Regions from separate parts of the Paenibacillus ilasis genome, predicted to be linked through region 1. Evidence: predicted binding sites of a transcription regulator. Region 1 holds the regulator's gene; the other holds the start of a gene.
The links. Region 1 encodes LexA, which represses DNA repair genes until DNA is damaged. Its sites were predicted from a motif close to CGAACATATGTTCG; they were not measured.
Positions count from the first base shown of each region.

Region 2: ACETK5_RS01010 (SPL family radical SAM protein) is a predicted target of LexA. The motif match lies at 2,130-2,143, and genes of this name have one in related genera.

Region 1 covers NZ_JBHDJG010000001.1:3,564,813-3,569,510, reverse strand. Annotated here, with positions in the region: gene glnA (type I glutamate--ammonia ligase) at 1-23, shown strand, start outside; gene ACETK5_RS16005 (hypothetical protein) at 176-589, shown strand; gene ACETK5_RS16000 (RNA polymerase sigma factor) at 739-1,284, shown strand; gene ACETK5_RS15995 (hypothetical protein) at 1,277-2,089, shown strand; gene lexA (transcriptional repressor LexA) at 2,158-2,784, opposite strand; gene ACETK5_RS15985 (LysM peptidoglycan-binding domain-containing protein) at 2,960-3,331, shown strand; gene ACETK5_RS15980 (DUF896 domain-containing protein) at 3,596-3,802, shown strand; gene ACETK5_RS15975 (hypothetical protein) at 3,964-4,488, shown strand; gene ACETK5_RS15970 (HAD family hydrolase) at 4,533-4,698, shown strand, end outside.
Region 2 covers NZ_JBHDJG010000001.1:176,214-180,911, forward strand. Annotated here, with positions in the region: gene ACETK5_RS00995 (YitT family protein) at 1-213, shown strand, start outside; gene ACETK5_RS01000 (serine hydrolase domain-containing protein) at 276-1,346, opposite strand; gene ACETK5_RS01005 (TetR/AcrR family transcriptional regulator) at 1,396-1,971, opposite strand; gene ACETK5_RS01010 (SPL family radical SAM protein) at 2,203-3,291, shown strand; gene ligD (non-homologous end-joining DNA ligase) at 3,274-4,191, opposite strand; gene ACETK5_RS01020 (ATP-dependent DNA ligase) at 4,197-4,698, opposite strand, start outside.

The sequences.
Region 1 (4,698 bases):
ATCAGTACATTACCATGTATTAATAGAGGAATCCCTCGCGCCGTAAGGCGTGAGGGTTTTTTTGTTTTTCCAATGAAATTGATCCAACAGGACTTATGGCATATTAGTCGGCTTTCAAATAAAATTAGTGAGTAGGTGAAAAGCTGGTAAGTGGAACAACGAAGGAGGCTCGTAAATGGCAACTCTAAGCGACCGCGAAGAGAAAGGAACTCGGGCGGCGTTCGCGTTTATATCTCGTATTGCTGGTGAGGATGAAGGATGCCAGATCAATTTTAAGTTCTTTCAAGCTAACCGAATCATTTATGATTTGAATTTTGGGTGGACCAATATGACAATAAGGAACTTTGTTTCGGTAACTGCTGAATTTCCGCTTGAGTATTTAAATGGTTTTAAATTAGACGGCTTATTTATATCTTTTGAAAAACATTTATACCATCTGAGCTGGGAACAGATGGATCGAAAAGGAATATATCAGTTGCGTTTTTACGGGTCTGAACAGGATTTTCAGTTAACGTCCGACAAAGAATCCATTCGAAGATTCGGTTCTCAATTTAAACAGGCCTGGGAAGAGGCTCCGTTAGTTTCATAGCAATGGCAATAGATTTTGGTTTATGGTTTTGTAGAACCGTTCATGGAATGCAGCTAATACAGAATCGCCCTCCATAAAAGGGGAGATTCTTTTTTTATTTTTCGAAAAAAGGGAACCTTTGCTCACTTCCATGACTCTAATTAGACGAGGTGAATCGGTTGGAGCTGGAATACTTGAAGCAGATGACGGTGATGGACACACAGACACTGGATAAAATCATGAACTTATACGGAAATGATATCTGGAATTACGCTTATTTTCTGACCAAACAGCAAGCACTGGCTGACGATATTGCTCAAGAGGTGTTTATTAAAGCTTATTTTGGCATACATACCTTTCGCGGTCGGGCGACGCTAAAAACGTGGCTGCTTACAATTACAAGACATACCGCGTTTCGATATAAACAAACTTTTTTCTTTCGGAAGGTGACCCTCAAGGACAAGCTGCTCACAGATGCCTCAAGCCGGTCGGCGGAAGTAGAGTATTTGGATGGGCAGTATACCAATGAAATATGGGCCATGATTATGACCTTACCCAGGAAGTTCAGGGAGGTGTTGATCCTGGATCTTTACTATGAGATGTCAATAAATCAGATTGCGGAGTTCCTTAACCTAGCAGCGGGTACCGTAAAATCAAGACTGTATCGAGCAAGGAAAAAAGTACAGAACCTGTTGAAGGAGAATGGCGATGAATGAGGATAAACCAGAATGGTATTCCCGGGCTAAAAACGCTCCCTTTTCAGATGAAAAGTTCACATCCGAAATGAAAAAAAACGTGCATAGGTCCGTGATTTTCACCGACAGCAAGCCTAAACGTCGGAAGCACTTACAAGTTGGATTTGCTGGAGGATTAATGCTTCTGACTATTTTAATTGCCTTTCAATTGCCTTTTGGCAGAGAGGAACAACAGAGAGCAGGGACTTTACCTCATGGTACGGAAGAGACGATCCGAGCACAAGGCGTAACAGATAGGGGAAGGTTGAGTGTGGTTGCTGTAGAAAAGGAAAAAATAACGACATTGGGAGCACCGAGCTGCTTCGGCCTCGAAACCGACCTGTCGTTTACCGGAAACTACAGCGTACGATATCCTTCTCATGGCGTTACGGGTGAAGTCGCCACGCTGGAGGACATTACTTTTATTCAACCGACCTCTGCAGCAGTCGATATGATTCGTTTGCCGTTTCAGGATGCTGATGTATTTATACTTGCACCGCAATATAAGGATTGCCATGGGATAGAAATCTACGCATTCGCCGTTGATCATGAAACGGGTCATGCAGTGCAGCTCCGGTTCCAGGAAGAAATGATGGTATCCGACACTTCCTATTACAGACCAGGCACGATTCCTATGGTGAAAGATAATAAGCTTGTTCTAGAGTCCACGGAGGGGCCTGGCGGAGAAGGTTCAGACTTTAAACTCACGCGAACGTATCGGCTGGATCTTAGGCAAAATGCTATGGTACTAGTCCAAGGCAATACAATGAAATCCCCTGCGAGTTAAATAAAACAAGTAAAGAGGTTACCATCCAATTAAGGGAGGTAACCTCTTATATTCATAGATATATGAAATTAGTGGACGTCCCTGAAGAGTCCGATTACTTTACCGAGAATCGTAACATGGTTGAGGCGCAGTGGCTCGTAGGTAGGATTCTCCGGTTGCAATCGTACATGATCCTTCTCCTTGTAGAAGGTCTTTACCGTTGCTTCGTCTTCTTCGGTCATCGCTACAACAATGTCGCCATTGTCTGCAGTTTGCTGCTGGCGAACAATGACATAGTCGCCGCTGTGAATGCCAGCTTCGATCATACTGTCACCGACAACCGACAACATGAACACCTTATCGTCGCCTACATAATGCTGCGGGAGCGGAAAATAATCTTCAATGTTCTCCATGGCTGTAATAGGAACACCTGCAGTGACTTTACCGACAACAGGCACTCTGGCAATGGTGTGGGTAAACAGGTTCGCGCTATCGGACTCTTCTTGGCCAAGGAGCTCGATGGCTCTTGGTTTCGTAGGGTCACGGCGAATGAGGCCTTTCTTCTCCAGACGGTCTAGATGTCCATGGACCGTTGAACTGGAGGCTAGTCCGACAGCCTCGCCGATTTCCCGGACAGAAGGCGGGTAACCCTTGCTACGAACTTCGTTGCGGATAAACTCTAAGATCGCCAGCTGGCGGCTGGATATTTTCGACATGCCGTATCAACCCCATTTAGTAACGTTTGGGAAAATTATAACATAGAACTTCCGTTCGTACAAACATAAGTTCTAAATAAAAATAGAACAAATGTTCTTTTGGGTATTGAATCAAACAGGTGTTCGTGTTAATATAAATCCATAAGAGAACACTTGTTTGGGAGATGATGATTCCATGTTGAAATACAGTACATACCGCAGCATTTATGAGAACGTTCCAGTGCAAACGAAGAATTCCTCGGAGACTTGGAGCAATCAATTGAAGTCCAGAATGGCATCCATTCCATTTATAAAGCTTTTATTCATCCTCTTGATCGTAGCTTCATTTTGGACAGGAGCATATTCCGTTTTTGCCGGGGGGATGGACAAGCCCACTGGGGAGAAGCAGGTTATTGTTCAATATGGTGATAGTTTGTGGCGAATTGCTTCCCTTCATAAACCGGCAGATATGGATACGAGAGTCTATCTGGATAGCATCCGAAGAATTAACGGATTGAAAGGTCCGGATATACAGGCCGGAGAGGTGTTGTCTTTACCGGTCTGGTAATTGGACGACGCTAAGAGCAAACCTTTCCTTATATATGTCCCTACTTCTCGCTTTATATTTCTAAGCTTGCCTAACGAAGTGATTTCACGCAGTATAAGCGTGTTTATAATAGACGACTATTGATTTCTTAACATAGAGGAACCCATTTATGGCATCATATGTTCATATTTGTTCTTAATAAGAGTTTGCAAGGGTGCTGTTGCCTTGACAAGCTCTTTTTCACATGTTTAAGTTATACATGATATCGGAATTGGAGGAGAAGTCATGGACATCGATACTTTGGTTGAACGCATCAATGTACTAGCAAGAAAACAGAAGAGTGAGGGATTGACCCCGGAAGAGCTCAAAGAACGGGCTGAGCTTCGGGAAATATACCTTAATAATATTCGCAGTAATTTTAGACAACAGCTGGATTCGATCGAATGGGTTGATGAAAATGAACAAAAAGGCGGCCCGCGATTAAAGCATTAGTCGATCAACTGTCGCATGGATCTACAACAGTGGATTCATGACCAGATAGATGGATAGAATTATAATACTTGGGGTGCCGATTATTCGTGGAATCGAATACGGTTACCCCAAGTTTATATATGGATTGGTAATATTTTGAAATTGAGTTCAGGGGGAACTATATGTCACGATCATGGGAAAGAAAAGTCAACAAAAATATGTCACAGCTGAACAAGCAGCGTAAAAAGCAGGGACTGACCTCATACCAAGGCTCTGCCGTCAATGATAAGCATGACGTGTTTAAGGGGCGTAAGTATGTTCTTCCGTTAGTACTCGTTGCACTGGCTGGTTTGTATGCGCTTCTCGGAACGGCGACATCCCAGGCAGCCGGCGGAAGCAATGACGTGTTGAATTGGGTTGGTGTCAGCTTGTATATCCTGTTAGCGCTCATGATTTTCCTACGCAAACCTTATTTGAAGATTGAGCGTGCTTCCGTTTCCACGATGAAGTTCAATCGGGAACGTCGTTTGGCTGTATCGGATATCGAGAAGATCAAATTGGCTTCGGGTTCCGTCGTGATCCAAGGCAAGGGGAAAGCAGGCAACTGGGTATTCTCGCGTATGATGAATCTTTATGATACAAAAGCGATGGGCGAAAGATTGGAAGAGTTCGCAAAGACTCATCAAATTCCAGTGGAGCATAATTAACATATAGAATAGATCACAGTGTATATATGAGGAGTGGGAGAGACATGCCGATAGCTGCGGTTTTGTTTGATTTGGACGATACGTTATTGTGGGATGAACGTAGTGTGGAGGAAGCGTTTGAAGTGACATGCCAGGCCGGAGCGGACGAGACCGGCGTAGATGCCCAATCACTTTTGGCCGCAGTACGGGAAGAAGCGAGAGCATTATATG
Region 2 (4,698 bases), 3.4 Mb from region 1:
TTGACCCAACGTTTGGGACGCGGCGTAACCTATCTGGATGGTGAGGGCGCTTATTCCGGGGACAGCAAGAAGGTTATCTTTGTTGTCATTACCCGTCTGGAAGAAGCGAAACTCAAATCGATCGTGGAAGATTGGGACTCCCAGGCTTTTGTCGCCATCGGGAACATCCATGATGTGAAGGGCGGCCGCTTTAAGAAGAAAGCCATTCACTAATAACCATGAAGTGTTATGTTCCACCCATGTTGAGAGTTAACACGGGTGGAACATTTTTTTGTTTAAGGGGCATCTGCGTGCAGGCGAAGCGCCTTCTTCTCTCGCCCATATTGACGAATGATTCTTGTCATCGCCTGCACTGCCGCGGATTGACCCACGGCCTGGTTCACGGTTCCGGTGAAATAGAGTCCTGATTCGGGGTGATGGAAGGCAAATGCGCCGGATTGCCCCCAGTGACCGATAAGTCCTCGCCCTAGGCCGAATGGAGAGAGCGGCTGTCTTGAAATGCCGATGCCATAGAAAAAGGGTCCAGGTGCCCATAGAAAATTCCATTGCCTCTGGAGCTCATCCAAATCGCTGATCGGAAACAAATCCCCGTTAAAAAAGGAGCGCAGGAACATCATCGTTTCCCTTGCCGTTGAGACAATGCCGCCTTCCGCTCCGATGGACGCCATGTACAAAGGAAGGTCCAAACGCTTTTTCTTAAAATAGAAAGGAACGGTGCTGGTATCCTCGGGATCATCGAAAAAATACGTTTGTGTCAGATTCAGCTTGTCGAAGATGTACTCCTTGAATACGTTCTGAATGGATTCGCCCTTGATATTCTCGATTATTTGTCCAAGCAGCCTGTAGTTGGTGTCGGAATATTGGGCTTTATTTCTTTGGCCAGGTTTGAATTTGGGCTTTAGCCGTCTGGCTGCATCCAATGTTTTGTCCAGACTCCAAGCCTGATCATGCCCGGCAATGAGATCCGAGAAGACGTCCCCGGAAAAATAGTCCGGGATGCCTGACGTATTGGACATTAACTGTTTGACCGTGATTTCTTCGGTGTAATCCCTGTTCTCCATCATATGGAGTCCCGCCATGATCTCTTTTGAAAGGTACCTGCCGATTGGATCATCGAGCCCAATCCGCTGCTCCGCCCGTAATTTCAAAAGTACAGCTGTCACGTACAATTTGGTCACGCTGGCAATGAAATAGCGGTCCTCGGTCTGCATCTCCCCGCCGCTGCTGACAAGGGAAAGGGATTGCATCTGGTCCTCAACGCATAAAACCGTGCTAAACACATTCCTTTTATTAGCGAGCCGAGCCAAGCATTCATCCAGAAGCGACTGCTCCAGGTATCTTCCCATTCTCCATATACCTCCCACAGATTGTTATTTATCGATGCCTTATACAGCTTCACTTCTCCTGCTGTTTCCGCAAACGAGCGGCACGTATGAAATCTTCAGCGGCTTCGTCCATCATATGGATCATCTTGATGTCATCCATACTCTCCGTGAATAAATCATTGGCTAGCATGACACAGAGACCTGTCTGAAAGGTTTGCATTTTCAATAAAATAGATTGCAGCTCCTGATCAGAAAATCCCGAAAGCTCCGGGTCCTGCTTCATCAACACGATAACCTCACGAATTTGTTCCGGGGTATTCTTCATATGGGGATTGTTCTTCATAATCAAATCCCGGTAGAGTACAGGGTATTCCTTGGCGAACCGGAGACTTGCCATGCCGATATCCCGGAACGGCTGCCCGGATTGCTGCTCTGTAATCAATCCTCTGGCCACCTGGAAGGCCTTTTCGACGACCTGTTGAACCAGTTCTTCAGCATCGTTGAAATTGACATAGATCGGCGCGATGGAGCTGCCCAGACGTTCAGCTACTTTACGAATCGTAATGGACTCGATTCCATCGGTCTTGGCAATGTCAAATGCGGCTAGCACGATATCTTGTTTGGTGAACTTCGTTTTCGGTGCCATGGCTGTCTGCAACTCCTTGGATTAATTATATGTAGAACAATCGATATATATCACATGATATATATTAATTATAAAGCGGAATTGGACCAAGTTCAACATATTATGATGAAGCGTTGCTGGAGGTTAATTTGAAAATCCAGTAAAACCCACTTATAATAAGAACATATGTTTGTTAAAATAATAATAGTTCAAAATACAGTAATAATACAGGATCAGAGGGGAGGAAGAGGAGTGGCTCGTACGTTATATGAACGGGTAACGACCAAACAGACTTTAAACAGAGTAAAGGAAGAGAGGATGCCCTTCGATTGGTCCATTAATCCGTACCGCGGATGCGGGCATGGATGCAGCTTTTGCTATGCCCGCGCTTTTCAATCCTTTATCGGTATGGGGGCGGAAGATGAGTTTCAGCATCATATCTTTATGAAGTCGAATGCAGCCGAAGCGCTGGAGAAGCAGTTATCGAGTGCGGCGAGGAAGTTTGATCATGATATTGAAGCGATGCGCAGATCGATTGGACAGGTTACGATCGGAACGGCAACCGATCCGTATCAGCCGATCGAGGGCAAGGAGGGGATTACGCGGGAGTGCCTGAAGCTGCTCGCTAAATACCGCATCTCCACGAGCATTACAACGCGTTCTCCGCTCGTGCTCAGGGATTTGGACATATTGACCCGGATGGAGAATGTGTCCGTTAACATCAGTCTCAACACGCTGAATGGGGACATCATCCGGAAGCTGGAGCCGGCATCGCCTCATCCGGAGGGCAGGCTCGATACGATCCACCGATTATCGGCTGCAGGCATACGAACGGGCTTGTTTGTGGCGCCTGTGCTGCCCTTTTTGACGGATAAGGAGTCGGAACTGAGGGATCTTTTGTCGCAGGCGAAGGTGAGGGGTGTTTCTTTTGCGATGATCTCGTTACTGAGACTGTCGCGTGACGTGAAGAAATGGTATATCGAAACACTTAAACACCAGTTTCCCGAAGTGGTACAGCCTTACCGCGAGTTATATGGACAGGGCGCATATGCCGAAGAGCATTACGTACGTTCCTTCAAATCGATGGCGGCCAGGCTGCTGAACGAATATGAGCTGAATGGACTGACCACGGGGGCATCTACTGCCATAGTGAGTGAATCCGGGACGATTGCAAGCGGGACTTCTCAAGAGAACGAGACGCAGGAAGGCGCTCGCGATCATCTTCGTTCAGTCCGGGACCTGGCTGCTCCTGCACAGCCAAGGAAGCTGCCTCAACCGGCAGCGCCAGTCTCCGGCAAGGAGCTTATGCCGGATATTGAGCAGTTATCCTTTCCTTTTTGACGATCCCTTTCCTTGGGGCTTCAGATGTCGGATGACGTTCTCTATCGGTTGGGGAGGCAGGCTCTGAAGCAGGTCGCCCTTCTCTTTTAGCCGTTCTTCAATGTTCAGCAGATGAAATTCCGTGGGAGAAACATCCTGACGGACCTCGTCCCAAGTGAGCGGTGTGGAGACGGTCCCAAGCCGCCGGGCCCGCGGGGTATATGGAGCAGCGAGTGTCCTTCCGCTGTAATGCTGAAGATAATCGAAGTAGATCTTATCGCCGCGATTTTTTTTAAGCCGTTCGATGGTGAACAGCTTAGGGAACTTCTCGGTTACATATTGCCCCACGAATTGGCCGACCGTACGAAGTTCATCGAACGTAATGCCTTCCGGAATCGGAACGATGATCTGCACCCCGGTAGCGCCTGAGGTTTTTGGGACGGAGGACAGGCCCAAGGAGCTCAGCACGTCCCCTACAATCGCGGTCGCTTCCATGATCCGTGGCTCCTCCGGCAGCGTAGGATCCAGATCAATCATCCATTCGCAGGGCAGAGTGCTGCCTGCCAGATGCAGGGAAGGGTGAAACTCAAGCGCAGCCAGATTCCCCAGCCAGAGCAGCTCCGGCAGTCCGTTCAACAGCACGTAGTTAATATTTTCGTGGACATAGGTCTGAACAAAAGGCGGCAGCGGCTCCGGCGCATTTTTCTGATAGAAGGATTCGCCTTCGGCCCCGTGCGGATACCGGATGGTCGTGAGCAGCCTTCCCCGGCAGTATCGGAGCAGGAACGGGGAGATGGCCGCAAGCTTTTGCAGATACATCGCTTTGGTAATGCCGACTTCAGGCCATAGTGGTTTGTCGGGATTCGTAATTTGAATCTCCTGTCCCTCGATCGTCAGGGTGCCTTTGACGGTACGAGCCATATTGTTTACACCCCCTCAATCGATACGAGTTTGGGATGGCGCATCATGCCATCCTGACTCCACTCGAGAAATGTGACCTGAACCGAAAGCGGCTGGCTAAGCCAGGCCAGCTGTTCTTTCTTCAGGTCGGTATGAAGCGTATTCCATATCGCCTCAGCACGATGGCTCTCGGCGTATTGCAGCAGCCTCTTCTTCGTCTGCTCATTAAGCCCCAGGGAAGCCCGGCCGATATAGTTGCCGTCGTCATCGGCAATGACGAGGCTGGCCACGCGGCCTTCCCTGATAATCATGGCGACGGCGGTGGCTGTCAAGTTCACGGCAATCTTTTTCTTGTACCAATCCCGATGTTTCTTGCCTTCACGATAAGGAGAGGAGAGGCGCTTCATCACAATGCCCTCCCATCCCCGTTCTTCGGCCCAACTCCATAAATGCTCGCCTTCAAGAAACAGATCCGCGGTCAGGAGGCCCGGCGTGTCGGAAACGATCTCCTTCAGGCGGTGGTGTCGT